Regions from separate parts of the Bacillus sp. FAU20 genome, predicted to be linked through region 2. Evidence: predicted binding sites of a transcription regulator. Region 2 holds the regulator's gene; each other region holds the start of a gene.
What was found. Region 2 encodes LexA, which represses DNA repair genes until DNA is damaged. Its sites were predicted from a motif close to CGAACATATGTTCG; they were not measured.

Region 1: the regulator LexA is predicted to act here: its motif matches at 3,032-3,045, upstream of AC0OM3_RS23375 (YolD-like family protein).
Region 3: the regulator LexA is predicted to act here: its motif matches at 3,573-3,586, upstream of AC0OM3_RS24020 (YolD-like family protein).

The regions. Positions count from the first base shown of each region.
Region 1 is NZ_JBVYHY010000026.1:280,165-290,511, forward strand. Features, by position in the region: gene AC0OM3_RS23350 (hypothetical protein) at 1-205, shown strand, start outside; gene AC0OM3_RS23355 (HNH endonuclease) at 297-935, opposite strand; gene AC0OM3_RS23360 (nucleoside triphosphate pyrophosphohydrolase family protein) at 1,055-1,342, shown strand; gene AC0OM3_RS23365 (restriction endonuclease) at 1,389-1,706, shown strand; gene AC0OM3_RS23370 (HNH endonuclease) at 1,812-2,408, shown strand; gene AC0OM3_RS23375 (YolD-like family protein) at 2,667-2,918, opposite strand; gene AC0OM3_RS23380 (response regulator aspartate phosphatase) at 3,185-4,258, shown strand; gene AC0OM3_RS23385 (hypothetical protein) at 4,255-4,380, shown strand; gene AC0OM3_RS23390 (hypothetical protein) at 4,700-5,527, opposite strand; gene AC0OM3_RS23395 (HD domain-containing protein) at 5,637-6,284, shown strand; gene AC0OM3_RS23400 (ABC-F family ATP-binding cassette domain-containing protein) at 6,281-8,176, shown strand; gene AC0OM3_RS23405 (Bax inhibitor-1/YccA family protein) at 8,252-8,983, shown strand; gene AC0OM3_RS23410 (DUF4318 domain-containing protein) at 9,089-9,343, shown strand; gene AC0OM3_RS23415 (single-stranded DNA-binding protein) at 9,505-9,840, shown strand; gene AC0OM3_RS23420 (hypothetical protein) at 10,112-10,347, opposite strand, start outside.
Region 2 is NZ_JBVYHY010000003.1:1,024,571-1,034,917, forward strand. Features, by position in the region: partial or broken gene AC0OM3_RS05730 (IS3 family transposase) at 1-535, opposite strand, end outside; gene AC0OM3_RS05735 (PadR family transcriptional regulator) at 902-1,225, shown strand; gene AC0OM3_RS05740 (DUF1700 domain-containing protein) at 1,218-1,760, shown strand; gene AC0OM3_RS05745 (DUF4097 family beta strand repeat-containing protein) at 1,761-2,564, shown strand; gene lexA (transcriptional repressor LexA) at 2,655-3,275, opposite strand; gene AC0OM3_RS05755 (YneB family resolvase-like protein) at 3,417-4,073, shown strand; gene AC0OM3_RS05760 (DUF896 domain-containing protein) at 4,119-4,358, shown strand; gene AC0OM3_RS05765 (bifunctional metallophosphatase/5'-nucleotidase) at 4,398-5,981, opposite strand; gene AC0OM3_RS05770 (phosphate/phosphite/phosphonate ABC transporter substrate-binding protein) at 6,167-7,105, shown strand; gene phnC (phosphonate ABC transporter ATP-binding protein) at 7,189-7,962, shown strand; gene phnE (phosphonate ABC transporter, permease protein PhnE) at 7,959-8,753, shown strand; gene phnE (phosphonate ABC transporter, permease protein PhnE) at 8,753-9,556, shown strand; gene tkt (transketolase) at 9,841-10,347, shown strand, end outside.
Region 3 is NZ_JBVYHY010000026.1:404,562-414,908, forward strand. Features, by position in the region: gene AC0OM3_RS23995 (glycoside hydrolase family 25 protein) at 73-1,077, shown strand; gene AC0OM3_RS24000 (peptidylprolyl isomerase PrsA) at 1,270-2,121, shown strand; gene AC0OM3_RS24005 (hypothetical protein) at 2,526-2,744, shown strand; gene AC0OM3_RS24010 (KH domain-containing protein) at 2,994-3,224, shown strand; gene AC0OM3_RS24015 (hypothetical protein) at 3,239-3,400, shown strand; gene AC0OM3_RS24020 (YolD-like family protein) at 3,723-4,058, shown strand; gene gerPF (spore germination protein GerPF) at 4,267-4,482, opposite strand; gene AC0OM3_RS24030 (hypothetical protein) at 4,691-5,026, shown strand; partial or broken gene AC0OM3_RS24035 (hypothetical protein) at 5,059-5,252, shown strand; gene AC0OM3_RS24040 (SDR family oxidoreductase) at 5,395-6,102, shown strand; gene AC0OM3_RS24045 (DUF6944 family repetitive protein) at 6,242-6,895, shown strand; gene AC0OM3_RS24050 (YqaE/Pmp3 family membrane protein) at 7,010-7,222, shown strand; gene AC0OM3_RS24055 (KTSC domain-containing protein) at 7,290-7,496, opposite strand; gene AC0OM3_RS24060 (transglycosylase domain-containing protein) at 7,967-10,347, shown strand, end outside.

The DNA.
Region 1 (10,347 bases), on a different contig from region 2:
ACAAAAAAATAATGTTGTAATTGTGAAATGGAAAAAAAGCGTAAGGCAGTACAAGGAATTAGGAGAAATCACACATCATAATTCTCACACAATTAATCGTATAAATGAATTGATTTTGAATGTACCTAGAAATGATTACTTTTCCATCAATAACTATTTAATAGGAGAATCGTGGGCAGAAGAAGTTTATGTAGTGAATCCATAAAAAGAGCAGCTAGCAAAAGCTAATTGCTCCAACCAGTAATATTATTCCAAAGAGTCCTTGCTTATAAAAGGACTCTTATTATTTTTAAATCTTACAGTTTATTTAATAACAGTTGCAGTTCTTCTTTACTCAGCCAGGGCTTCTTCCTATGCAGCACCCTATGACAATTAGCACATACCATTATAATATCCTCTACTTTGGTTACAGAGCCCTCTTTAAGCTCTGATACAGGTACAGTGTGATGACCTTCAATGAAATCTTTTCCTAATTCCCCGTATGCCTTATAAAAATCAAAACCACAAACTTCACAGAACAGCTTCCCACCATGTAGTTGTTTAAATCGCTCCTTAGCCAATTTAATTACTTTGCTGTTGCGCTCGTAGGATAGGTGTGCCTTAAGGATTTGTCTACCTTCAGCAAATGCTTCTTCGCCGTCTATTAAATCAGAATTACTATTATTATCGTAATCTCTTAGCCCCCACAAACCATTTCCTTTACCATTTACAGCATAAAATAAATCTTGCTCACCTTTGTAAATATCACATTCACTTGAATGTTGATAAATGGTCTTTCTAATTCTTGCAGCTATAGACTGTTCGTGTTGGTATCTATTCAAGTCAATTTTATTACGCTCCATAACCTTTGTTTTAATTTGATTCAGTGTTCCTGCTCCATCTAGTTCGGTTAATATTGCTATAATTTCATCTAACCATGAAGTGCTGTTGGACATACATATACCTCCTAATAAAACATATGTACTTATTTTTATTTTAATCTTTTACATTTATATATTCATATTTTTTTGCAATGGAAGTAAATGGTTATGTGTAATTATAGAAGAGTTTACCAATGAAAAGTAACTGGGGGATTCAAAAAATGAATCAAACTATTTTAGAGAAAGTCCTAAAATTTCGGGACGATAGGAACTGGAAGCAGTTCCACAACCCTAAAGATTTAGCTATTTCTCTTTCTTTAGAGGCGAGTGAGTTGTTGGAGAATTTTCAGTGGAAAAGCAGTGAGGAAGCTGTAGAAACAAAAAAAGAAGACATGAAAGATGAGTTGGCAGATCAATTGGATATTGATTTAGAAGAGATTATTATAAACAAAATAGAAAAAATAATAAAAAATATCCAGTAGAGAAATCTCGAGACTCTAAAAAGAAATATAATGAAATTTAAAAAAGGTGGAATTAAATATGTTATATCTTTTTACTGCAAGTAATGATAGTGCTATAAAAAATTTGGAAGCTACTATTGAAAAACCATATCCTATTTCTACATGTTTAGCAGATTTAGATGCCGATACAGTAACTAAACTTAAAGATAATGAATTACATGAGAATGTATGTATGTGGGGAGCAACTCCTGGTTCTTCAAATGTTGATAGATGGGAAAAGTTAAAAGAGGGTGACGGGATTTTAGCATATTCTAAAGGGGAATTTAAGTTTTTCGGGACAATTTTTGCTAAGACTCATAACCCAGATGTGGCTAGAAAAATTTAGAAAACAAACGATAATGATGAAACTTGGGAATACATCTATTTTATTAAGGACCTAAAACCTGTAAACATTAAAGCAATCGAATTCGCAGCTTTCTTTGGCTACAAATTGAACCATACACCACAAGGATTTACTAATATTGATTCAACAAAATTAGAAATTAAATTAGCAAAATATAAATCTATTGATAATATTATTAAAGCGTTGAATGAGAGCTTTATTCTTTCTGAGGATGAGCAAGAGGAAGATATGTATCAGGCTAATATTGATTCGGATTTTAGTAAAGTAAAGATTGCAGAAGAAGAGAAACCGGAAAATCGAAAAAAAACTAAAATGGAATCTGGTAGGGAAGTATGGCCTCGTGATCCGAAAAAAGCTAAACAAGCTATTAAACAGGCAGAATTTAAATGTGAAATAGATGACACACATGAAACATTTGTATCGGAAGCCAGCCGAAAAAATTATATGGAGGCCCATCATCTAATACCGTTAAGAATGCAACATGATTTTGAAAATAGTTTAGATGTTGTTGGAAATATAGTTAGTATATGTCCGAACTGTCATAGGTTGATTCATTATGGAAGAGACAAAGAGAAGAAAAAAGTTTTAGAACTTCTCTTTGAACAAAGAAAAGATTCTTTGAAGAAGTTCGGTATTGAGGTATCTCTCAAAGAGCTATTTGGATACTATGGAATTCTAAAATAAGAATATTCATAGCTATAGTGAAGGTAGAATGTTTCATACTTAAACATAGGTATTATTGTGATGGAAATTTAAATTTCGTCTTTTGAAAGTATCAATAATTTGTATTATTTTTATAGGGTTATATATTTTTCTTTTGCTCTGCTGTATAGCAGAGCTCTTTTTTGTCGTACAAAAGCCACCTATATATGTGAAGTGCACCCCAATTGTTAGGCTGTGTCTAACAATTGGGGTGCACTTCAGTACTGTCGGGCGGCTTCTTTAATTTATATTCACCAATTCATCAAACTTAAACTTAGTATTCAAACCAAAAGCATCTGTACAATATATAGTTTTCGTCATCGGTTCAATATGTAATACATTTATGTACATGTCTTGCACCATTCCATCACGATAGTATGAGGTATGTATTTCTTCTTCCTCGTGAAAAGATTGCATTAACGCTCTTTCTATTCGTTCCATAGTATCTTGTGTTAAAAAAGGTTTAGGTACTTTATATTGTTCCTCAAACATTCTATGTATTTCCTCGTATTGCTCCGGTATTGAAGCAAACGGTTAAATATACTACAGGAAAGCCGTTATATTCCATGATGTAATACCTCACTTTTGTTTTTTTAACTCCACTACAAACAAACGTGTGTTCTTTTTTGGGGTTTGAAAAGGGACCATTTTGTTAACATGAATATTCAAAAATATTTTTTTCAAGTTAGAATATTCAAAAACTTATTTATGCAAACAAGCATGTCATGATAACATTTAACAAAAGGGGGTAGAAGTAGATGAGTGTTGACATTATTTCTAAAGAAGAAATCACAAAATTATTAAACGACTGGTATCAAGCTATGATTTCACAACGTGTATTACAGTCTCAGAAAATAAAAGAAGATATTGCAAATAAAATCAATAATATTAAGGAAGACCAAACAATATTAGTCTACTACGCTTTATTGAATGCACGGTATAAACTGCTAATTCGGGATATGGATAGTACAAAAGATATTCTGGACAAAATCGAGCCTTTACCAGAGTCTACAGAAACATTTTTAGAGTACTATCATCATTTATTTAAAGCAATTTACGCTATTAATAAAGCAAACCATAGTGAAGCAAGAATGCAATTTGAAAAAGCTGAAACGTTTTTAGAGTACATGCATGATGAAATTGAAAAAGCTGAATTTAATTATTGGCTTGCAGTCCATTACTATCACGTATTAAAACCGATCTTAGCAGTTCAATTTGCTACAAAGGCGAATGAAGTATTTTCAATTAGTCCAGGGTATGAATTAAAAACTGCAGCATGCTTAAATACTTTAGGAATGGCACACATTCGACTAAATGAATTCGAAAGTGCAGAGGAATATTTACTTTCAGCACTAGGTACCTTCCAAAAATCTAATGATGAACTTCTTATTAAACGAGTTAAGCATAATTTAGGACTTTTATACGCAAGTCAAAACATGCCAGAGTTAGCAATTAAACACTTAGAGGATTCATTAGAAAATAACGCTAAAACTATGTTTCTTTTAGCAAGAGAACATTTTAAGTTAGGTTATAGTCATATCGCTAATGAATATATTGAGAATGGCTATAAGATTAGCGACTTATGTTATCGTCATCATTTCCGAATTTTAAAAGCAGTACATAACTATGTACCGCAAGAAGAATTAGAAAATGTGGTTATAGAAGGTATTTCGTATTTTGAAAAAGAAGAATTATATGAATGGGTAAAAGAATATGCTTCTCTTTTAGGTGAAATATTCTATGGTTCAGAAAATCACAGAAAAGCAAGCAAGTATTTGCACATCGCTTTAGATGCAGACAAAAATAGCATAGAAAGAAGGGCGCTAAAATGAAAAAAGCAATCTTATTAATGATGATGTTATCCGCTGTTTTTACTTTTGGTCTTACTAATGTAAAAGACATACCACAAAACGAAGCAATTGAAGTGTTTATGGATCATGGAGAACATATTTAAAACCTAAGGAAGAGGGCGCTTATAGTGTCCTCTTTTTAATATCTATTATTTATATGATGAGGTTGCAGGTACGTCTTTTGGTTATTGTTTGATAAACGTAAGATGTTTCTAAAAATGTGTATACAAAGGTGTAATTTTGTACTGTATATGTTCACATATTTGCTCACATTTTGTTCACGTACTATATAAAAAAGTATGAAAATCTATAAAAATAATTATTTCAATAAAATTTGTTTTAGATATTAAAAAGTGCCAAAACCCTTGTGGTATAAGGGGTTTGGCACTTTTGTGTTTTTTATATTTTATCAAATAAACAACCCTAAAACTGCTCATTCTTCTCCCAAGATTCAACGATATAATGTGCAATCGTCGGATTGAAGCCTTTACCAACTAAAAACATAATGGCAGCAACTTCTGTTAATGCGTGTTCGTGTGATGTATGTTTTGCTTCATTTAAACCGTAATCTACCCATGGTTTTACGAAATCTAGTACGGGTTTCTTGAAAGGTAAAAACTGTGTACCGACAACTTGTTGAATTTGTTGTTGTGTTGGTTCAGTAATTGGTCCAGGTGGCAATATTTGTGGTTGTGTAATGTCTAGTGTTGGTCCAGGCGGTAAAATTTGTGGTTGAGTTGGATCTATTGTTGGTGGTTTAGGTGGTGAGACACGTGCGTCGTAGTTTGGTTGATACATTTGTTGTTGGTATTGCGGTTGTTGTGGTTGAGTTGTGTATGGGTTTTGTGGTGCTGCATATGGATTTTGAGGATATTGTTGTTCTTGGTTTTGTGGTGCTACATATGGATTTTGAGGATATTGTTGTTCTTGGTTTTGTGGTACTGCATATGGATTTTGTTGATATTGTTGTTCTTGGTTTTGTGGTGCTGCATATGGATTTTGTTGATATTGTTGTTCTTGGTTTTGTGGTATTACATATGGATTTTGAGGATATTCATAATTTGGACGTGCGTCATATGGATTTTGTTGAAATTCAGTTTCTTGGTTTTGCGTTGTTGCATATGGGTTTTCGTCATATTGTGGTTCTTGCTGTTGTAACTCTTGTTCTTCGTATTGTTCTGTGTATCTCTGTTCTTGTTGTTGAGGATACAATGGTTGCCTTGGATAAGGCGGTTGATTATTATAGAACATGTTTATTCCTCCTTCATGATGATGCCTACCACCTAGTGTATGGGCGGACAAGAAAATATGTGATGAAAAAATGCGGGCGTGTTACAATAAGTAACTGGGTGAAGATAAAATGACAAAACAAGAAAAAATTCAAAAAACAATTACTTTTGTAAAACATATTTTAGAAAAAGATGCGAGTGGGCATGATTGGTATCATATTGAACGTGTACATAAAATGGCGATTTCTTTATCTGAGCAAGAAGGTGGAAATCGTTTTATAATTGAAATGGCAGCATTACTTCACGATGTGGCAGATGAAAAGCTAAATGAAAGTGAAGAAGCAGGAATGAAAAAAGTTTCTGATTGGTTAGAAGAGCTACGGGTTGAAGAAGAGGAAAGTAAACATATTCTTCATATCATCGCCAATATGTCTTATAAAGGTGGCCATGGCGGCACAGTAGAGTCACTTGAAGGGAAAATTGTTCAAGATGCGGATCGTTTAGATGCTCTTGGTGCAATAGGAATTGCTCGTACATTTGCATATGGTGGGGCGAAAGGGAGATTAATGTATGACCCAACTATTCCGCCGCGTGAAGAAATGACGAAAGAAGAATATAGAAAAAATAATGATCCATCTTTAAATCATTTTTATGAAAAACTTTTGAAATTAAAAGATTTAATGAATACGAATGCAGCAAAACAAGAGGCTGAAATTCGTCATCGTTATACGGAACAGTTTATTGAACAATTTATGAAAGAGTGGAATGCACAAATATGAAAATGTTAACTGTGGAGAACTTATCAAAATCATATGGGGAAAAGCCGTTATTTGATGGATTATCATGTAGTATTACAGAAGGACAACGTGTCGGAATTATTGGTGTAAACGGAACTGGTAAATCGACATTATTAAAAATTATTGCAGGATTAGAAACTCCTGATACAGGTGATATGACGCATTCACGTGGGTATACAATTAGTTATTTATCACAGCAACCAGAGTTTGATGAAAAACTGACAGTATTAGAGCAAGTGTTCCATGGTGATACACCTTTAATTCGTCTTCTTCGTGATTATGAAAAAGCACTATTAAATATTGAAAAAGATCCAAGTAATGAAAAAGTACAGGAACAATTATTTGCAGTGCAGCAACGTATGGATGCAATGAGTGCATGGGAAGCAAATGCAAATGCGAAATCTCTTTTAACGAAATTAGGAATTACGGACTTCACTGCAATTGTTGGGAACTTATCTGGTGGACAGAAAAAACGTATCGCAATGGCACAATGTTTTATTGAAACACCTGATTTATTAATTTTAGACGAGCCTACGAACCATCTTGACCATGAGACAGTTGAATGGTTAGAAGAATATTTAGCGAGATATACAGGTTCGGTATTACTTGTAACCCATGATCGTTATTTCTTAGATCGTGTGACGAATCGTATTTTTGAATTAGATAATGGTAAATTATATAGCTACGAAGGAAACTATAGTACATTTTTAGAAGCGAAAGCACTTCGTGAAGAGCAAGAATTGGCACAAGAATCGAAACGCCAAAATTTATATCGTCGTGAACTTGCTTGGATTCGTCGTGGTGCAAAAGCCCGTTCTACGAAACAAAAGGCGCGTATTCAGCGTTTTGATGAGCTAAAGGCACAAGAAGGACCAGCTGCAAAACAGTCAGTTGATATTGCACTAAGCGGAAGTCGTCTAGGAAAGAAAGTACTTGAGTTAAAAGATGTAACGAAAAAATTTGGCGATAAGACGGTATTACATAATTTTAATCATATTGTGAAACCGGGTGATCGTATCGGAATTATTGGGGCGAATGGAAGCGGGAAATCTTCCCTATTAAATATGCTTGCAGGTAAGTTATCTCCTGATAGTGGTGAAGTTGAAGTAGGACAAACTGTAAAAGTTGCTTATTATACGCAAGAAAATGAAGAGATGAATTTAAATCAGCGTATGATTGAATACATTAAAGAGATTGCAGAAGTTATTCATACGACAGATGGAAAAGTAATTGGTGCATCTCAAATGTTAGAACGTTTCTTATTCCCGACGCATTCACATGGTACACCACTTGGTAAACTATCTGGTGGTGAAAGAAGACGTTTATATTTATTACGTATTTTAATGGGAGAACCAAACGTACTTTTACTTGATGAACCTACGAACGATCTAGATACACAAACATTAACAGTACTAGAAGATTATTTAGAAGATTTCCCAGGTGTCGTTTTAACTGTATCGCATGACCGTTACTTCTTAGATAAAGTAGTAGATGAACTGTTCATCTTTACTGGTGGAGGCGAAGTGCGTGAGTTTTTAGGTAGTTATACAGATTATTTAGAAATGAAAAAAACGAGAGAACTTATGGAGAAAGCGGAAGTTCAAAAAGAGAAAAAAGTTGTAGAAGAAGCTCCAAAACAACAACGTAAACGTAAACTTTCATACAATGAACAGCGTGAATGGGAAACGATTGAAGATACAATTGCCGAACTTGAAGAGAAAATTGAGTCAATTGGAGAAGAACTTGCGAAAGTTGGATCTGACTTCACAAAGGCACAAGAATTATCTGAAGCACAGCAGAAAACAGAAGAAGAGCTAGAAAAAAAGATGGAAAGATGGAGTGAACTATCAGACATCGTTGAAGGATTAAAATAAAAACAAGCTGCATATATTGAAAAGTAAAGAGAAAAACTTTACACTATTGGTAGAACCTATTTTAGGAGGGAAAAAATGAGAACATCTAATCCAATGTTGAAAAAAGAGGCATTCCGTAAAGAGGGAGCAAGCGCTTCTGCGATGACGATTGGCGGAACAGTAGGCAAAACGTTTATTATGCTTATCTTGCTACTTGCAACGTCTGTCTATTCATACATACAGATGATGCAGGGGACGATGAAGATGCCAGTATTAATTGGTGCTTTAATCGTTGCGGCAATCATCGCATTCGCGTCTATGTTCTTCCCGCGTATTTCACCTTTTGGTGCACCAATCTATGCAGCGGTAGAAGGGGTTGTGTTAGGAAGTATTTCAGCAGTTTATACAATGAAATTTGGCGATTCTATCGTTTTAAATGCTGTATTACTAACAATCTCAATTCTATTTGCAATGTTAGTGTTATATGCAACACGCGTAGTAAAAGTAACGGATAAATTCCGTACAGGCGTTATGGCAGCAACACTTGGAATTATGGTTATGTATTTAGTCGTATTCCTACTAAATATGTTTGGTGTAACTGTTCCATACATTCACCAAGGTGGTACAATCGGTATTATTATTAGTGCAGTTGTAATTGTAGTTGCTGCATTAAACTTATTACTAGATTTCGATTTAATCGAAAATGGTGTACGTAGTCAAGCTCCGAAATATATGGAGTGGTATACTGCGATGGGACTAATGCTTACATTAGTATGGTTATACTTAGAAATTCTTCGTTTCGTTTCTTACTTTACGAAAAATGACTAATAAAAAAATCCTGCATGAAAAATGCAGGATTTTTTTATTTTCAAAGATATATTGAATGTATGGTATAATATGGATGATAGCAACTTGAAGTGAAGGAGATGGAATATGATGAAAGAGAAGAAGGGGATTATGAAAAAACTATTTTCTAAAAGTTTTTTCATAGAACTAGATGAAGCTTTAACGTATCCATCATCAAAAGTTATTACTTCAGCGATTGAAGGATATGCAACTGAATGCAATGAAAGACTAAAATTTGAGAGTAAAGTTAAACCGATTACTTTCTACTTAGAAAATGCAATGTACCGTGCTGAAATAAAGATGGCTCGCGGAGGATATTACATATCTTGTACTGAAGTGTAATAAATTTTGAAACCATACATGTTTGAACTATGTATGGTTTCTTTTTTTGTTTTGTAAGGTCTAAAATAATACTTTTTACTTATGGATATGTCATTTTGTGCTTTTTACCATTCAAACATTTCTCCTTACAATGAAGAAAAACATGTGAGGTGGTATAACTTATGATGAATCGAGTTGTATTAATCGGTAGATTGACAAAGGAGCCAGAATTATACTACACAAAACAAGGCGTCGCTTATGCACGAATATGTGTTGCGGTGAATAGAGGATTTCGAAATAGTTTAGGTGAACAACAAGTCGATTTTATTAATTGTGTCGTTTGGCGCAAATCGGCTGAGAATGTAGCTGAATATTGTAAGAAGGGGTCGCTCGTTGGGATTACAGGGCGTATTCAGACTAGTAATTACGATGATGAACAAGGCAAGAGAATATATAGAACTGAAGTTGTGATTGAGAGTATTACCTTTTTGGAGAGAAGGCGGGAGGGGGCATCGTAATAAAAGGTGATTTTAAGTAATAGCTTCGGAAAAAATTGTGGAAAGTATTTTAATAAACTTAAAGAAGGAGTACCGCCAGCTTTTTTGAAAAAACAAGTGAAGAGTATATAAAATTTTATAACGTTTTTTGGCTAATCCAGTAACAAACGAGAATCGTAAAACCCATCACAGGATAGGAATGTATAAAAAGATGAATCGAGTGATAGAAAATAAAAAAAGGATCCTTTCTGAGAGTAAGGAATCCCCTTTTTTATTGTTTCTTGCAAGTAAATTATTTAAATTCTTGTCTATATAATTTAAACGAATAAATAGCTCCAACGAAGAATACAAAGGTTTCAAATAATATAAAGATTTGACGGAAATTCTCAATATCTTTACCAACTAAAGAGATAAATATGCAATTCATTAGAATTTGAGTAGTAAACATACAAGAAATAATTTTTAAATAAATAGGATTTGTTCTTTCATCTGGTTTACCAATTTTTTTGTAAATAATAATAAGTGCAA
Region 2 (10,347 bases):
ACACACAGCTCCATTTTCCGAAGAGTTGCGGTCACTCTTCGATATCCATATCGTAATTTATGCCGAAGACAAACATCCTTTATTTTCTCTTCTATCTCATCTCTTAGGTCCACTGTTCGTTGTAACCAACGATAAAATGTAGACCGGGGTAATTCTAATACATTACACAATTCTTTTACCGTTAGTTTTGTTCTTAAATGGTTCCATAAAGTAACTACAGTTTCCGGGTTCAACTCCTTTCGATTTCCAGATACTTTCCCCATATCAGTAATTTTGTTTTTAACTGTTTATTTTCTAACCGTAGCTGTTCCAATTCATTTAACTCTTTTGGCCCTTTTCCATAAGAATATTATTTTCCTACAGGTTGTTGAAAACGGTACGTTTGACCGGTACGATACCACTTCATCCACGTCTTAATTTGGGAAACATTTTTAATTCCAAGCTTCTCCATAATTGTCCGATTGGAATATCCATCCTTTTTCATTTCAATCACTTTCCACTTTACTTCTTCTGGGTAATGAACTCTTGTCTTCAAACCAAAAACACCTCCAATGAATTTGCATACTTAGTATGCGAATTCAGAAGGTGTTTTTTTCATGTACCACTACTCGGGTTCACTTCAAAGTATTAGGGTTTTTTCTCATTAGCTATAGTGAATAAGGTGTGGTGGATTCTTCAAGAGGAAAGAGTGAATGAAGTTTAATATTAATGTAAATGAAATGAAACCTTGAATGCTGCTCAGTTATAACGCAGTCTTATTCAGAATTTCGTTAGTTCATTTTCTAAATTTAGGGAATAAATATAGTTTAGTACCTTGCAATAAATAATACTAAGTGGTATATTATGGATAAAACGGGTACCGTGTATTGAACAGTACTGAGATAGGGAAGGAGGATGGCGCTTGAACGTTCAGTTTAAAAAAGGTGTGCTTGAACTTTGTGTATTAGCACTTGTAAAACGTAAAGATAGTTACGGTTATGAACTTGTTCAGCAAATTTCTAATAAATTTTTAATATCGGAAGGGTCAGTATACCCTTTATTACGTCGTTTGACGAAAGAAGGGTATTTTCAAACGTATTTAAAGGAATCTACGGAAGGGCCACCTCGTAAATATTATCAATTAACAGAGCAAGGGGAGACGCAATTTCATTTGTTAGTAACAGAATGGCGTGATTTTGCGAAAGGGGTACAAGAAATTATTGAAGGGGTGGAATGGGATGAGTAAAGAAGGGTTTCTTAAAGAATTATCAAGTTATCTTAGAAAGTTACCAGAGGAAGAGAGGCAAGATATTTTATTGGATTATGAAGAGCACTTTCAGTTTGGACTAGAAGAAGGGAAAACTGAATCGGAAATAATACAGGGCCTTGGTTCTCCGAAAGTAATCGCGAAAGAATTACTTGCGATGTATCGCTTTGATGAAATGAAAAAAAATCCATCGACTTCAAATGTGACAAGAGCTGTTATGGCAGCGATTGGACTTAGTTTGTTTAATTTTATTATTGTGTTAGGCCCGTTAGTCGCAATTATTGCTTTTATATTTTCTTTTTGGATCGGTGGTATTGCTAGTGTAGTAACACCATTTTTCGTTATTGGAAAAGTATTTATGGGTACTTTTATATGGTTGGATCTTTTCGTTAGTATAACGTTTGTTGGAGTAGGTTTATTGTTATGTATTATCGCTTTTTATAGTACAAAGTGGTTTAAGAGATTGTGTGTACGATATGTAATATGGAACTTCAAAATGATAAAAGGAGAGTAAATGATGAAAAAACTATTTTTAATCGCTATCGCTTGTATCATTATTGGAGTAATAGGAATTTCCCAAACATATGAAAAAGCAGTACAGACTGCTGAAAAAGGCGATAAAGAAAATGTAATTAAAAACGAAACATTAAAAAATATAGAAGTTAAGTTAGATGCCGGGGATATTATTGTCCAAAAATCTCCTGACTCTTCTTTTTATGTAAAGCAATCGGGAGATGTACGTAAACAAGAGATTCGTATCGCAGAAGATGGTGACACATTAAAAGTTATTGGGGAAAGAGAAAAAGGTGCTTCATTTGATTTTTCTTTTTACGATTTTAGGTTTCAAACGTCTAAATTGACTCTCCTTGTGCCCGAACGCTCTTACCAAGATGTAAAAGTAAATTCATCTGCTGGACAAATCGAAATGAGTGATGTGAAAAGTGATAGCGTAAGTGTTAGAACACTTGCTGGAGAAGTAGAGTTGAAACAAGTAACGGCTAAGAATGTGGAGGGATCGACAAAAGCTGGTGAGGTGAACTTTAAGAAGGTATTAGGGAAAGTGACCGCAAAAACAACAAGTGGGGAAATAAATATTCAAGATCATGATTCTAAGTATAATCTAGAAGCAAGTTCAACTGCGGGAGATATAGATATTACTTTATCGGAAAAACCACAAGATGCGGTAATTACTGGGCAAAGTGCTGCGGGAGATGTAACAATTTTTAATGAAGAAAATAAAAATGTAACAATTGGAAATGGTAGTAAAAAGATTAGCGGTAAAACGGCTGCTGGAGATGTGACGATTGAAACTCGTTAATAAGAAATAGAATGCATGGAAATCTATCAAAATACAAAAAGAAGATAATTACCGTATGTAAATAAGGTAATTATCTTCTTTTTATTATTTTTAATGTAAATCACGATATACGCCAATTACTTTCCCGATAACTGACACTTGTTTTAAAATGATAGGTTCTAACGAAGAATTTTCTGGTTGTAGACGGAAATGGTCTTTTTCTTTATAGAAACGTTTAACAGTTGCTTCGTTATCTTCTGTTAAAGCGACTACAATTTCACCATTATATGCAGACTGTTGTTGGCGAACAACAACTAAATCTCCATCGAAAATACCAGCTTCAATCATACTATCTCCAGAAATACGTAACATGAACACTTGGTCTGCTCCAGCAACAATACTAGCTGGAAGTGGGAAATGTTCCTCTACGCTTTCGACCGCCGTAATTGGTAAACCAGCAGTAACTTTTCCGACAATTGGAACTTGAATAACAGATTGTGTTTCCGTATCCATTCGGTCTTCGCCTAAAATTTCAATGGCACGTGGTTTTGTTGGATCGCGTCGAATGTATCCTTTTTCTTCTAATCGTGATAAATGTCCGTGCACTGTAGAACTAGAAGCGAGGCCGACTGCTTGACCAATTTCACGTACGGAAGGTGGATATCCTTTTTCTTGTACTTTTAGCTTAATAAAGTCGAGAATGTCTTGCTGGCGTTTCGTTAACTTTTCCATGTTTTCTAACACCTCGTTTTCTTTCATTTTTCTTATTAATAAGTATAACATGTGAAAAAACATTCTACAAACATAAGTTCGAACAAATGGCGGATTTATGTTACACTATAGGGAAATAATAGGGAGAAAGAGGGGTTCAAAATGAATGCAATTATTTATGCACGTGTGAGTACAACGAAAGAAGCGCAAGAAACATCATTGTTACGTCAAAAAGATGAATTATTGCATTTAGCTGAGCGCTATCAAATGAATGTTACTAAGGTGATTGAAGAGCAGGCTAGTGGATATACAATTGAACGTGACGGTATATTAGAGGTGTTGGATACAATTCGAGACGAACAAATTGATGTGTTACTTATACAAGATGAAACGCGCCTTGGTAGAGGAAATGCGAAGATCGCATTAATGCATTGCTTACATAAAGAAGGCATAAAAGTATATACGCATACACATAATGGTGAATTACAATTATCGGATTCTGATTCGATGGTATTAGATATTATTGGTATTGTTGAAGAATATCAAAGAAAGATTCATAACTTGAAAATTAAACGAGGCATGCAACGTGCAGTAGAAAAAGGTTATCGTCCAGAAAATAATTTAAAAAATCGTCATTTAAGTGTAGGAAGAGAGAAAAAAGAAGTGCCAATTGAGGAAATTGTACGTTTGCGAAAAAGTGAACTCACGTTTGAAGAAATCGCAGCAACATTACGTGGATTTGGTCATAATGTTTCAAAGGCGACTGTACATCGTAGATATGTAGAGTATACGAAGCAATTGCTTGATAAAGAAGAGTAACTATTGTATGATAATAATCAGTTTTGATTAGAAGGGGGATTCGAGATGATTAATCACGAACTCGTTGAACGCATTAACTTCTTAGCGAAAAAAGCAAAAGCTGAAGGTTTAACTGAAGAAGAGCAACGTGAGCGTCAATCGCTACGTGAACAATATTTAAAAGGATTTCGTCAAAATATGTTAAACGAACTTAAAGGTATTAAAGTTGTTAACGAAGAAGGTACAGATGTTACACCGACGAAATTAAAAGCTTTAAAAAAGCAAGATAATGCAAAATTAAATTAAAAGATGGGCGAAGCCCATCTTTTTTATTTGTAAAAATCGTTATTTAATAACTTTCCAGTTGTTATTAACAGTTGCTTCTATCGTTTTATGTTCCAATATATAATTAGCGATAAGTTCAGACATATCTATGGGTATATCTTTTACTACCGGTTTGTTTTGAAACATAAAAAAATTTCCCCCGCCACTTGCACGATAATTATTCATTACAACGTCATATTCTTCATTCATATTAAGAGGAGCACTGTTATGCTGTAAAGATTCTACTCTTTCACCAATTGGTTTTGAAATGTTTAATACGTATGAAATCCCTTCCCACATATCATAATTATAATGTTGTGGCTTTGGTTCTATGTAGATAGGACTTACGGTGATTGATCCATCTGTTTTTAATGTGAAATAAGAAGCAGAGAGTTCAAGAGCATCTTTTATATCTGCTCCAGTTATTCTAATTACTTTTAATGTGTTTGGATAAATATAATTAGAAACGATATCACGCATTGTTACATGTTCAGGGAAACCTGGAGATGTATTATGGAACAAACTTGTACAAGAAATTGATACATTAGCTATATTCATCTGTATTTTATTTATGAATTCGATAAAAGGATGATCATGCAAACGAGTTTGCATAGCATCTGAAATTTGCATGTCCCCCTGAATGATTCCAATAGGTTGATCAAGCCACTTTTGTGTTTTCTCTTCGTAATCGGCTACCAATGAAAGTACATTTTGGTCCGCCTCAACTCCTTGTACAGATAATAATTCAGAAGAACTCTCTTTTTTCACCCATTTATGTTTTGTTTTTTCGAATGTTATTTTTACTTTTCCAACTGAGTGTCCATTGCATCCAGTCTGTAAAATTGTTACACCGTTAGCCATCGTATGAGAAATTTCTCGGTGTTGATGACCTGTTAGTAAAAGATCTATACCTTCAATTTCATGGCACATTGCATATCCTTGGTTTTCTCCTGTTAACACTTCAGTCGGTACCCCGGTTTGTAAATCTCGTTCAACTCCCCCGTGATACGCTACGACTAGTAAATCTGGTTTCTCATGTTTGCGAATGTAAGAAACCCATTCTTTTGTAGTCTTTAATGCATCTTCAAATAGTAAATTTTTAATGTGATGGGGTTGTTCCCAATTGGGAATGTAATGCGTTGTCACTCCTAAAATAGCAATTTTTATATTTGATTCAATATGTTTTATTACATATGGTTTCCCGAAATAAGGTTTTTTACTGTTTTTATCTAAAATGTTTGCTGATAGGTACGGGAAGTTCGCAGTAGTCACAGCATTATTTAATATATCCATCCCGTAATTAAATTCATGATTGCCGATAATTGCAGCGTCATACTGTAAGTAATTCGCTAATAAGGACATTGGGTTTTTTTTGTTTTTTTCGTATGTAACATAATGATAAGTAAATGGTGTGCCTTGAATAAAGTCGCCATTATCAATTAAAAGAACGTTTGTATTTTGGGAACGTTCTTTTTTTATAAGAGTAGAAATTTTAGCTAAACCAAGTTCTGCTGGGGAGTTATCTTGGTAGTGAATAGGATAAACAGTGCCATGTATATCGCTTGTTAATAAGATGTTTAAAGTTACAGTTTGATTTTGTTCCAATATGACTCACCTTTTCTATTGTTATCTTCCAATTCATCATATCAAATATGTGAAGAGAATTTTAATGTGAGTGTATAGAATGTGTAAAGATTCTGTAAATAATCAATTATTTGTAAAAATATGTGATATATTTCTTCATGTTTATGAAAGGTTATTTTATAACAATGAAAAATGGAGGCATTAACATGTTGAAAAAAGTTTTTGCAATGAGCACAACAGTTGTACTAGCAGCGGGATTATTAAGTGGCTGCGGGACGAAAGAGTCAAGTGCAAGTAAAAATGAAGATACGAAAAAAGGGTATGTACCGAAGACTTTAAATGTTCAATTTGTTCCTTCTCAAAATGCGGATACGTTAGAGGCGAAGGCAAAACCGCTTGAGAAGCTATTAAGTGATAAGTTGAATATTCCAGTAAAAGTTAGTATTTCAACGAACTACAATACAATTGTAGAAGCGATGGCATCTAAACAAGTAGATGTAGGATTTTTACCACCAACAGCGTACGTATTAGCACATGAAAAGAAGGCTGCAAATGTAATTTTACAAGCACAACGTTTTGGAGTAGATGATGAAACGGGAGCCCCTACAAAGGATTTAGTAGACTTTTATAAATCTGAGTTTGTTGTTAAAAAAGACTCTAATATAAATAGTGTAAAAGATTTAAAAGGTAAAAAGATTGGTTATCAAGATGTAACATCATCAGCAGGGTATGTATGGCCTGCAGCTGTTCTATTAAAAGAGGGAATTGATCCGTTAAAAGATGTGAAACCTGTTACATTAAAAGGTCACGATCAGTCGCTTATTGCTCTTTTAAATGGTGACGTAGATGCGGCTGTTGTATTCCAAGATGCTCGTAATATTGTAAAAAAAGATTATCCGAATATATTTGATCAAACGAAAATAGTGAAATTTACTGAGAAAATTCCGAACGATACAATTTCTGTACGATCTGATTTAGATGCAGAGTGGAGCAAGAAATTACAAGATGCTTTCATTGAAATTGGAAAGAATGAGGAAGGTCACAAAATCATTAAAGAAGTATATTCACATGAAGGATATGTTAAATCTGATGATAGTAAATTTGATATCGTTCGTGAATATGGGAAGAAAGTAAAAACGCAATAATACATATGGAAATGGCAGCTAGCTGAAAGGGGATGTTTTCAGTTAGTTTGCCGTTTTGAATACATAGAAAGTAGGTAAGATGTGTGATAGAGTTTCGAAATGTTTCCAAAATGTATCCGAATGGCACAAAGGGATTGAATAATATAAATTTAAAGATTCAAAAAGGTGAGTTTATTGTAATGGTCGGATTATCTGGAGCTGGAAAATCTACACTTCTCAGGTCCATAAATCGTCTTCATGAGATTACCGAAGGCGAAATCATGATTGAAGGTGAGTCTATTACTGCTGCAAAAGGAACAGATTTACGACGTATGCGTCGGGATATTGGTATGATCTTTCAAAGTTTTAATCTTGTAAAGCGATCAACAGTATTAAAAAATGTATTAGCTGGTCGTGTTGGATATCATTCCACATTGCGTACAACGTTAGGTTTGTTTCCGAAAGAGGATGTGGAGCTCGCATTTCAAGCGTTAAAAAGAGTGAATATTTTAGAAAAAGCATATGCACGTGCTGATGAATTATCAGGAGGACAACAACAACGTGTATCGATTGCTAGAGCATTGGCGCAAGAAGCGAAAATCATATTGGCAGATGAACCTGTTGCGTCGTTAGATCCACTTACGACAAAGCAAGTATTAGATGACTTAAAGAAAATTAATGAAGATTTTGGAATTACAACAATTGTAAACTTACATTCTATTGATTTAGCTAGGCAATATGCGACGCGTATTATTGGATTACATGCAGGCGAAATTGTTTTTGATGGTTTAGTAGAAGAGGCAACTGATGAAAAGTTTGCTGAAATTTATGGGGACGTAGCTCAGAAAAGCGAATTATTAGAGGTGGCAGTAAAATGAATGACGTGACGATATATTCAAATGAAATACCGAAGCCGCCGAGTAAATTGAAACATATGTTAACGTTTATTTTAGTTATTTTAATGCTGTGGAGTAGTAGTGTACAGGTAGATGCATCATTTTCAAAACTGGTAGATGGTTTTCCAAATATGGTAGATCTATTGAAAGAAATGGTGCCACCTGATTGGAGTTATTTTCAAGTTATTACAACAGTGATGTTAGATACAATACGTATGGCGATTATTGGGACGACTTTAGGGTCGATTTTAGCTATTCCACTGGCACTGTTTGCGGCAAGTAATGTGTTTACTAGTACATTTTTATACAGTCCAGCTCGATTGATTTTAAATTTTATTCGAACGATACCAGATTTATTATTAGCGGCAATTTTCGTAGCTATTTTTGGAATAGGACCACTTCCAGGTATTTTAGCTCTTACTTTTTTCTCAATTGGGCTCGTGGCGAAATTGTTGTATGAGTCAACTGAATCAATTGATCCAGGCCCGTTAGAGGCGATGACAGCAGTAGGAGCAAATAAAGTGCAATGGATTGTTTATGGGGTAATTCCGCAAGTGAAAGCACATTTTGTCTCCTATGTTCTGTATACATTTGAGGTGAACGTACGTGCAGCAGCTGTCTTAGGTTTAGTAGGAGCGGGTGGTATTGGATTATATTATGATCGTACACTTGGATTTTTACAATATCAACAAACTGCATCTATAATTATTTATACCCTTATTGTTGTTTTGTTAATTGACTACATTAGTACATTGTTGCGGGAGAAACTATAATGAATAGAACGACGATGATTGTGCCAAAACCGAAGAAACCGAGTATATATCGCTGGATTATTTTAATAGCACTTACAGTTGTATATGTATGGGCCTTTTCAGGAGTGCCATTAGAGGGGATAAAGGACACAGCAGGTGAAATCACGAAAGCAATTATGACAGGGATATTGAATCCAGACTGGTCGTATGTATCTTTGCCAGATGGTGAAGATTTATTACATGGATTAATTGATACGTTGGCAATTGCGATATTAGGTACATTTATTTCTGCATTTTTATCTGTTCCGTTTGCCTTTTGGGCGGCAACGAATATGAGTAGTGGAAAATTAACTTCAGGATCTGGGAAATTTGTACTTAGTTTTGTTCGTACGTTTCCTGAATTAGTTATGGCTCTTTTATTTATAAAAGCTGTTGGTCCAGGCTCTTTTGCAGGAGTATTGGCCTTAGGATTACATTCTATTGGAATGTTAGGAAAACTATATTCAGAAGGAATTGAAAACATAGATAATGGACCGACGGAAGCGTTACTAGCAACAGGAGCAAACCGTTTTCAAATACTTTGGTATGCAGTATTGCCACAAGTATTACCAGATTTTTTATCGTATACGTTATACAGGTTCGAAATTAATGTACGATCTGCTGCCATTTTAGGTGTTATTGGAGCAGGTGGTATTGGTACGCCTCTAATTTTTGCGCTGAGTTCACGCAATTGGTCTCGTGTTGGGATTATTTTATTAGGTATCATTTTAATGGTAATTATAATTGATTTGATTTCAAGTTCGATTCGGAAAAGGATTGTTTAACTTATTTGAAAAGCATCGAAGTTAGATGCTTTTTTATGTTTTTAAAAACGTAAGTATAGAAGAAATTTGTATAAATATACAGATAATTCCCTTTCTTTTTAAAATAAAAATAATGAAAAAGTATGTCATATTGAATACCCATACATTCCCGGAATCATTGATTTTTTTATAAAAAATCAAAAAAACATCAACATATTTGTCGATACATGTTGTATAATCTTGCGTGGGAAGCTATCATATAAATGTATAAAACGTTTACTAATATAAGCGAAGGGAAGAATAGCATGTCACATTCAATCGAACAACTTTCTATCAACACGATTCGCACATTATCCATCGATGCGATTGAAAAAGCAAACTCTGGTCACCCAGGAATGCCAATGGGTGCAGCACCAATGGCTTATACATTATGGACTCAATTTATGAAACACAATCCAAATAACCCAACGTGGTTTAACCGTGATCGTTTCGTATTATCTGCAGGTCATGGTTCAATGTTATTATACAGCCTACTTCACCTATCTGGTTATGATGTAACAATGGATGACTTAAAGAACTTCCGTCAATGGGGAAGCAAAACTCCAGGACATCCTGAGTATGGTCATACAGCTGGTGTAGATGCAACGACTGGTCCACTTGGACAAGGTATTGCAACTGCTGTAGGTATGGCAATGGCAGAAAGACATTTAGCTGCTAAATATAACCGTGATGCGTATAATGTAGTAGATCATTATACATACGCTATTTGTGGTGATGGAGATTTAATGGAAGGCGTTTCTGCTGAAGCATCT
Region 3 (10,347 bases), on a different contig from region 2:
AGCTAGTTTTAGAGAGCTGAGGCTTACAATAAAACTAGCTATGAATAGGACATTCAAAAGGAGCTGGAATGTATGGGGTATATTGTAGACATTTCAAAATGGAATGGAACTATCAATTGGGATATTGCAGCATCTCAGCTAGATTTAGTGATTGCTAGAGTTCAAGATGGCTCTAATACGGTGGATTTTATGTATCAAAATTATGTTAGTGAAATGAAAAAGCATAGTATCCCATTTGGTAATTATGCTTTTTGCCGTTTTATATCTATTGCTGATGCGAAGAAAGAGGCGCAAGATTTTTGGAATCGTGGTGATCAATCTGCTAAGTTTTGGGTAGCGGACGTAGAAGTTCAAACGATGGCAGATATGCAAGGCGGGACACAGGCATTTATTGATGAATTACGCCGTTTAGGTGCGGAAAAAGTAGGATTATATGTAGGGCATCACACGTATCTATCATTTGGAGCACGTAATATTGAAGCTGATTTCGTATGGATCCCTCGTTATGAAGGGAATAAGCCAGCATATTCATGTGATATGTGGCAATATACGGATTCAGGGAATGTTCCTGGGATTGGGAAATGTGATCTGAATCGATTAGTAGGAAATAAGTCACTTTCTTGGTTTATAGATTCCAACAAAGCAAATCAATCTAACATAGTGTATACACAGCAACCGAATGGCATTGGTATTGCAGTTTCGAAATATCCTGATGGATATGGAATAAATTTATATGAAAACCCCATGAATCCCCAATTTACAGGTACACTCACTCAGAAAATTCCATATTTAATCTTAGCAGGTTATTGGGGAGGCGGTGAGCAAGATATGATTTGTTTAGGGAACGATAAGCAGTGGGTATATTTAAAACATTTTAATGTGAAATGGTTTTATGCAACTTCAAAATATCCTGTCGGTTACGGAGTAAATTATTATGAAGAGCCTGAATGTATGAATTATAAAGGAAACATAGATGGATCGAAATCTTTTCGAGTGTGGGGTAGAGTGGGAAATGCGGTAGATATCGGGCAGAATAGTTGGATACCTGAAAAACATGTAATTATTAAGCAACTATAGAAGCTATATTTTTTTGAGAATTATATAAAGAGTCTTCTTACTATGCATAGTAAGAAGACTCTTTATATTTAAAAATGAAAATACATGATACATAGTCAACTCATATGAAATGAATTACATGTAGAAAACACACTGTTTTCACAATGACTGTGTATAGTTAATTTGCATAATGATAAAAGTGAGGTATTTGAATTGAAAAAGAAGAAAATATTTATTGGAACAATTATTTCATGCATGATGCTAGCATTATCTGCATGTGGTTCCTCAGACAACGTAGTAACATCAAAAGTAGGAAATGTTACAGAGAAAGAATTAAGTAAAGAATTACGACAACAATATGGAGAAAGTACTTTATATCAAATGATGTTAAGTAAGGCATTGTTAGATAAATATAAAGTTTCAGATGAGGAAGCAAAAAAGAAAGTAGAAGAAGCAAAAGATAAAATGGGCGAGAACTTTAAATCGACTTTAGAACAACTTGGGTTGAAAAATGAAGATGAATTAAAAGAAAAAATGAAGCCAGAAATTGCATTTGAGAAAGCGATTAAAGCAACAGTTACAGATAAAGATGTGAAAGATAACTATAAACCAGAAATGAAAGTAAGTCACATTTTAGTGAAAGATGAAAAAACGGCTAAAGAAATAAAGGAGAAAGTAAATAATGGTGAAGATTTTGCTGCCTTAGCAAAACAGTATTCAGAAGATACTGGTTCAAAGGAACAGGGCGGGGAAATATCTAGTTTTGCTCCTGGGCAAACAGTGAAAGAATTTGAGGAAGCTGCGTATAAATTAGATGCAGGCCAAGTAAGTGAGCCGGTTAAAACAACTTACGGTTACCATATTATTAAAGTGACGGATAAAAAAGAATTGAAGCCATTTGATGAAGTAAAGGATAAAATTCGTAAAGATATAGAACAACAAAGACTACAAGATACGACAGGTAAATGGAAACAACAAGTAGTCAATGATTTATTGAAAGATGCTGATATTAAAGTGAATAATAAAGAATTTAAAGATACATTTAAATTTCTAGAAAAGAAATAATGACTGTAATCATAATTAGAAAAGGGAACTCATATAGAGTTCCCTTTTTCTAATTAGTGTGTGAGTTATAAATAGATAGTAAGACAATACAATATTACATTTAAATATTAAGAATTACAATGGGAAATTATGGATTATAATTATTTCAACGAAAGTGAATATTCTAAGGTTTTCATTATGCAAGTTTATTACATATATTTACTCTTTAATAATGGATATCGAACATAATTTAAAAAATAATACATATAATGTTTTTGAATAAATATTTAACATGGATAATTAGTAAAAAGCTGAGCATTCGATTGGAAAGGATGTTCTTTTTCATATGAAAATTTTAGGATAAAGAATGAATTGTTTTAAACGCGTCATTTACCACATCAATAAATTAAGGTGGTGGAGAATATATGAAAGTAATCTTTCAAGGAGAGGGCGGCGCGAAAATTTTTGAGTCATATGATGAAAATGTAAGTGATTTATTAGCTATATTAAAAGAAACGAAAGGGATTAAAATCGGGATGGTTGAGTATAAAGTGTTAAAGTACGAACTTAATTATTTTCGTCATCCGAAAAAAGCGGATACAGAGAGAGAGTTACATATAATAGTACAACCTAAGTATATGTAATAAAATATAATAATAAAAATCATTGATTCAGTTTTGTAAAGTTCCATAGAGTATGTAAGAAAAGAGAGTGTTGTAAATGCTCTCTTTTCTTATGCTTTGTGAGTTCGTTCATCATAGTATATGTTTTCAGTTATAGATGGTTAATAAACGATAAAAATTTAAAACTTTTTCGTTTAGGCAGGGATTTTATATTTGAGTAAATAAATATACTATGAAGTATTTTTTATACGAATACTGGAGGAGTATAAAATGAGTTTAGCAAGTTACATAGGCTGTAATATAGAAATTCCGTTAACGGATCCGGATTCTAATAATCTAATTGTTTTTGGACCGTGTTTTTCAGATGAAAGTATGCTTGAAATTGTACAAGATTATCAATTCCAAACAAATTACACGTATGAGGTTTCAACTAGTTGGGGAATTGAACTTGTCGAGTGGCAAAATGTAAAGGAAAAAAAGAAGCGAAAGAAAAACTTTTAACTTTATGCAAGATTATGGAAGGTTATTTGGAAGATGGAGACTATTTCGAATTATGTAGTTGTTGGGTTGGTGATGAAGATAAGGAACGAGTAGGGGAATTGAACTTAAAAATAAATCATTTTAATATAGATGAATTATGTATTCCAGAAAGAACATTAGTTAGGATAGAAAAATAAGCTTTGAAATATTTTTTAGAAAAAGGCGATTTCACTTTGGGTGAAGTCGCCTTTTAGTTGTTATATGCATGTTATATAAGAAATGAGAAGTTTATTTGATAAAGGAAAAAAGTATGGAGATAAATAAAATTATGTTTTTTGTTAAGAAATAATAAGTATGGCTCTTCTCAAGAGAACGTAAGTTCGTGTATAATAAGAACGAATGTTCTTTTAAGAGGTAACCTAATTATAGTTTAGAAGTAAATCCGAGTTTAGTGAGTATTAAAAATAACTAAGGGATAGTATGGCTAAATAAATGTATAAATGATCAAGGAGATAAAAAATGAACGATGTAAAGATACAAAAAGAAGAAAGAGAGTGGGTTCCGTTTACAGTAATGTCCGAACAACTTTTAAATATGAGAAAGATTATTGGAGAGAAATTAAAAGTACAAAAACCGCTTTTAACAAATGAAGCAAAAGAGAGAATTTCTGATAAATTATTAACGTCATTATTGTCTGAGAAAGAAATATTGGTAACATATTTTGAAGATGGTTACATACTAACAAGCTACATGACTGTTGTACATATCAATCCGGTAAAACAAATTGTAATTTGTACAGACGCCTTTTATAAAACTTACGTATTTAACGCTATGGATATTATTGAAATAACGTAAAAGAAGCTGAATATTAAATGGCAGCTTCTTTTATTTCTGATTTATGAGACAAATAATACAAGAAAAAGCAGCTAGCTTCGTGCTAGCTGCTGAGCCCCAGGGAAAGGGAGAAAAAGATAGGGTACTCCAAAATCAACAAGAGCTGTCAAACAGCCTGATTATAGTATAGACAAATTAAAATTTTCTATACAGAAAGTTGAACATAAGATTAGGCTGTACCCACTTGGTTTTGATCTGCAAGGTCAGAATCAAATGTATTGGTCGCGCTAACACCGCTAAAAGTATTAACAACAAAACCAACGTTTGATGCGCCGGAACCATTATAAGCTTTCGTATTTTCTTTCGGAGATACGTTGTAGAAATCACCTAAGTTAAATGATCCATTGCTATTTTGTACAACTAAATTTCCTACAACTGAGGGCATAATTTTCACCTGCTTTATAATAAGTTGTTAACATTACTATATGGAGTTATAGTCCAGATGGTTCATACAATAAAAATTGTGGAATAGTAAAACGTTTGGAGCGTGGATTTCAATAAAAGTGTGTTAAAATTAATATAATAAAGTTGAGTATTTTTTTTTAAAAATTTTGTATAATTGATATATATGAAAATAAAGGAGGCAAAATGTAATGAAAGATATTATGAAAAAAGTTGATTTAACAGATGCCAAATCAAGTAATCTTGTTGCATTAATTTATAGTAATGAAGTTATATTAGTTGAAGACGCATTTTGTCCAAATGAAATAAAATTAAAGTTTAATGAAATTGCAATTTTATCTGCAATTAAAACAGCTCATATTGCGAAAGTGTCTATTAGGAAAGAACTTGAAGCGCTTTTTCATGACACGGGTGTTATATTAGTGAAACAAAATGTTGATTATGGCAGTAGCCAATCTATTACCATGCATTTTGAGCAATTTAAAAAATTGCAAGATGAGATTGAACATTTAAATAAAAGTATGTAATAAAGCAGCTAAATAAAGGTTCTATCATAAAGGTGGAATGTGTTGTATTGAAAAAGTGGTTTAAAAATTATTTGGGTGAATCGCATTGTAAACATAAATATATTTTTATTAAGAGGCAGGATAATGAGGATTTTAAAAAAGGATTTACCAGTGTGAGAAATGTGAAAAAGAGAAGTTGAAATGTAAAAACAATAATGAAATAAACAATGAATTTTTAGATATATAGCAAAAAGTAACCATGATGGTTACTTTTTTTGCTTATGTATGCAATATCAAAACCATTACTAAAGTATGAGTTGAGTTGATACTATAGTAAATCGCTGAATAAAAATGAAGAGAGTAAGATATAGGGAAGGAGGATGAGAGAAATGAAGCGAAAAGAAATTAGTAAATCTGTAATTATTACAGGTGTGACACAAGGGTTAGGACGTGCGATGGTTGATCGATTTCATGAATTAGGGTGGAACATATATGGTTGTGGACGTTCAAAAAATAAAATTGAAGAACTAAAAAAACAGCACAGTAAAATACATGATTTCCAAGTAATTGATGTTTCAGATTCTCAGCAAGTTAATAACTGGGCAAATTATATACTTAATAGACATACGGCTCCCGATCTGATAATAAATAATGCATCGATTGTAAATCAAAATGCACAACTTTGGAAAATTACGGCTCAAGAATTCGAAAATGTAATGAATGTAAACGTGAATGGTGTAGTAAATGTAATAAGAGCGTTTGTTCCCGCAATGGTATCTAGGAAAGAAGGAATTATCATTAATATGAGTTCTAGTTGGGGGAGAGAAGGTGAAGCTGAGCTTGCGCCATATTGTGCCTCGAAATTTGCAATTGAAGGTATCACTAAATCTATGGCCCTGGAATTACCCCATGGCATGGCTGTAGTTGCTTTAGATCCTGGAGGGAGTATTAGTACTCCAATGCTGAAGTCATGTGCGCCACAATATATAAATGAATCGCCTACACCTGAAACTTGGTCACATAAAGCAATTGAATATATATTGAATATAACAATAGATAAAAATGGAGATTCATTGACATGCCCAGCATGCATATAAAAAGCACCTTTAAGGTGCTTTTTATATTAGTAGCACATTATATCATTCACAAAATTACATCTGAAAAATAAAATAAAAGATTAAGGGTGAGATTTGTTTGTTTTGAAAGCTTTAGAAAATATTTGAATAGGTGATAAAAATGAATCCAAGCAGTTTAAAAGTGACAGGGGCATGGTTTCAAGTAGGGGGGAATCTTACAGCTGCTATTGGAACGACAAGAGGATTTATTGGAGAAGAGAAAGTTGAATCGGAACTTGTTATTGTAGGAAGCTCATTACAAGCCCTCGGGTATATATTACAAATCATTGCGAGCAATTATGATGATGGGGAAGAAAAAAGAGAGAATCAAAGTAAATTACTTGATCAAATAGGAATTGAGTTATTAGCATTAGGAAATATATCAAATGTAATAGGAATATATTTTAATATAAATGAACAATTGAAAGAAAATGATTATCTTATCATTACAGGGAACAGTTTACAATCGATTGGTGCTTTTCTAGGAGTAGAAGCAGCTTTGGTGGATATAAATGTATTACAGAAAATTATTATACTGGGTAACTCCATGCAAAGTTTAGGAGCTGGATTACAAGCGTATCAAGGTGTTTTAAATGTATTGAAAGATGAGAAAGAAAATAAAGATAGTATTTTTGATAAGAAGGATGAGAGAATCATTGCACTCATTGGTATTTGGATACAAGCGACAGGAACGTTAATTTCCGCAATTGGAATAACTGCAATAGAGGAAGAAAATAGGCTAGAAAACAATGAAAAGTCTGAAATACTTATATAAATAGAAGGAGATACATTGATTTTAGAGGCAGGTTAAGATTAAAATGGTAGTAGGTTTTTTTGCGTATATTTTGAAAAGTGATATATAAAATACAAAATAAGGAGTTTTCAAGGGATGATGTATTTATTAGCAATTTTTCTTCCACCTGTTGCTGTATTATTTTGTGGAAAACCAATTCAGGCAATCATAAATTTCATATTAACATTAATATTTTGGGTTCCAGGGGTTATACATGCAATTCTTGTAGTGCATGATAAAAAAGCTGATCGGCGTTTGAAAAAACAAATTCAAGCATATGATGAAATTAATAAGAGGAATCGAAGATAATTCATCTGCAAAATGTTTTTAAAAGAAAGGAGGGTTAACCTCCTTTCTTTTTTAGTGGGTGTTAAGTTTAAATTTTTGTGTGGCGGAAAGAATTTTTAATGTAAGTATTATGATAATAACTTTTAGATTGTGCATGTAATAGGCCAGTATAAATGCTTTCTGGTACATTAAAGAAATCATACATACCATTCTTTAATTGGATTCGCAAAATCATAGAAAAAGGATTATAACCAACAGCAACTATATTTTTTGAGGTAACCGGAGATAGCTTCATTATTATGCAACTCCTTATTTTTCATTTTTAATAATTCTTTGTAGGCAACGGTATTGTGGTGTTGAAATCTTTATAATTAAAGAGGTATTATACTTATATGCAATATATTAAATATTTGTTATACGTAATTATAAGGAAGTTCACACGAAGTACATATCGTTGTGCTATTTTTATTTCACCTTTGATTTATAAATAAGAAAATATTGACCATTTGAAAAAAAAGGTATATTATTTATACGAGGTATTAAAAATTCACTTTTTACATTCTATGCTTAGAGGGGCAGCGTTATTAGGAAAAATAGAAGTGAAAATAGTTTGTATAAGAAGTATTCTAAAATTTATAATCTGTGAATTAGGAAAATATTGAATGCTCCAGGTCAATATACTTTCTTAATCAAATTCATTTTAGAAGGTGACCTCAATATTTTTAAGTAAATCAACGGGAGAATTGAAAGGCAGGAGAAAGTAACATGTCAGAAAATTATCGTTCTCGAGAGGAACGACGACAAGTTAAAAAGAAAAAACAGCCAGCTTCTAAAACACAAAAACCAAAAGGTAAAACATCATTCTTTCGCAAGTTTTTAATTACTTGTTTATTACTTGGTATTGTTGGTTTAGTGGCGGGGGTTGCTACCTTTTTCGTAATGATTAAGGACGCACCAAAACTGGAAAAAGCAAAACTTGTTAATCCGTTATCCTCAAAAATTTATGATAAAAACGGGGATTTGGTATATGAATATGGAAAAGAAAAAAGGACGAATGTTACGTATGATCAAATACCTAAATTAGTAGAAAATGCATTTTTAGCGACAGAAGATTCACGTTTTTATGAGCATAGCGGAGTAGACTTTAAAGGTACTGCCCGTGCTGTTTTAGTGAGTCTTAAAGGAGATTATGGCTCTCAAGGTGGAAGTACGATAACGCAGCAAGTTATTAAAAACTACTTCTTATCAATGGATAAAACACCAAAGCGTAAGGCGCAAGAAATATATCTAGCTTATAAACTAGAACAACAGTATTCAAAACATGAAATATTAGAGATGTACTTAAATAAAATTAACTTAGGTAATCGTTCATATGGTATCGCAACAGCAGCACAAAACTACTATGGTAAAGAATTGAAGGACTTAACATTACCAGAAGTTGCGATGCTTGCAGGTTTACCGAAAGCACCGAATAACTATGATCCAACGAAAAAAGAAAATGTTCAAAAAGCAACAGAAAGAAGAAATGTTGTTCTAAGTTTAATGAACCGACATGGATATATAACAAAACAGGAAATGGAAGAAGCATCAAAAGTTGACGTAGAAAAGGGGCTTAAGCCTGCAGCTCAACTACAAACAATGCCATACCCTGCATTTATGGATGCAGTTGTGAAAGAAGTAGAAAAAGAATTACCAGATGCTAATATCGGTTCTGACGGTTTAGAAATTTATACAACGTTAGATCCGAAAGCACAGAAACTTGCTGATAATATTTTAAATAATAATATCATTGATTATCCGAACGATAAATTCCAAGGTGCATTCACATTTATGGATACGAAAACAGGAGAAGTTCGTGCTATAGGTAGTGGCCGTGGAGAAAATAAAGCTGTATTTAAAGGGCATAATATGGCAATTGAATTAGATCGTGCAGCTGGTTCAACGATGAAGCCGATTTTCGATTACGCTCCTGCAATTGAATATTTAAAATGGGCTACGTACCATCAAATTGATGACTCTCCATTTAAGTATTCAACGGGTCAAGAAGTTCGAAATGCAGATAGAAGTCATATGGGCCCTATTACAATGCGTGTAGCATTAGAAAAGTCACGAAATATCCCAGCAATTAAGACTGCGAAAGAAGTGGGAATTAATAAATCAAAAGACTTCTCTGAGAAATTAGGAATTACATTTAATGCAGCACCGACTGAATCAACAGCGATTGGTACAAATGAAGTATCACCAACTGAAATAGCGGGCGCTTATGCGGCATTTGGTAATGAGGGTAAATATACGAAACCGCATTTTGTTAAGAAAGTCGTTTATCCAGATGGTAAGTCACAAAGTTTTGGACAAAAACCAAAACAAGTTATGGCAGACTCTACAGCATATATGATTACAGATATGCTTCGTTCTGTAGTTACATCAGGTACTGGTACAGCTGCAAATATAGCATCTTTAGATGTAGCTGGTAAAACGGGTACGACAAACTACTCATCAAAACAATTAGCTCAATATAAAATTCCAGAAAGTGCAACTCGTGATAGTTGGTTTGCTGGATATACACCGCAATATACGATGGCAGTATGGACTGGGTATATGAAAGATGGCAAAGACGAGTATATTAGTAGTAAAAATACGAAAATTGCACAGTTGATTTTTAAAGAAATGATGAGTGAAATGGCTACAGATAAATCACGCTTTAAAATGCCAAGTAGCGTTATTCAAGAAGGTAGTGAGCTACGTATAAAAGGTGAAAAACGTGATTCATCGCCAAATACTAGCGTACCGGATACAACGGAGCAACCAAAACAAGATCAACAGCAAAAAACTGAAGAAGAGAAAAAGCAAGAAGAATTAAAGAAACAAGAAGAACTGAAAAAACAAGAAGAACAAAAGAAACAAGAGGAACTTAAGAAGCAAGAAGAACAAAAGAAACTAGAAGAGCAAAAGAAACAAGAAGAAGAAAAGAAACAAAATGAACAAAATAACGGAAATGGTCAAGGAACGACACCTCCAGCGAATAACGGAGGAGGCCAAGGAACGACACCTCCAGCGAATAACGGAGGAGGCCAAGGAACGACACCTCCAGCAAATAACGGAGGAGGCCAAGGAACGACACCTCCAGCAAATAACGGAGGAGGTCA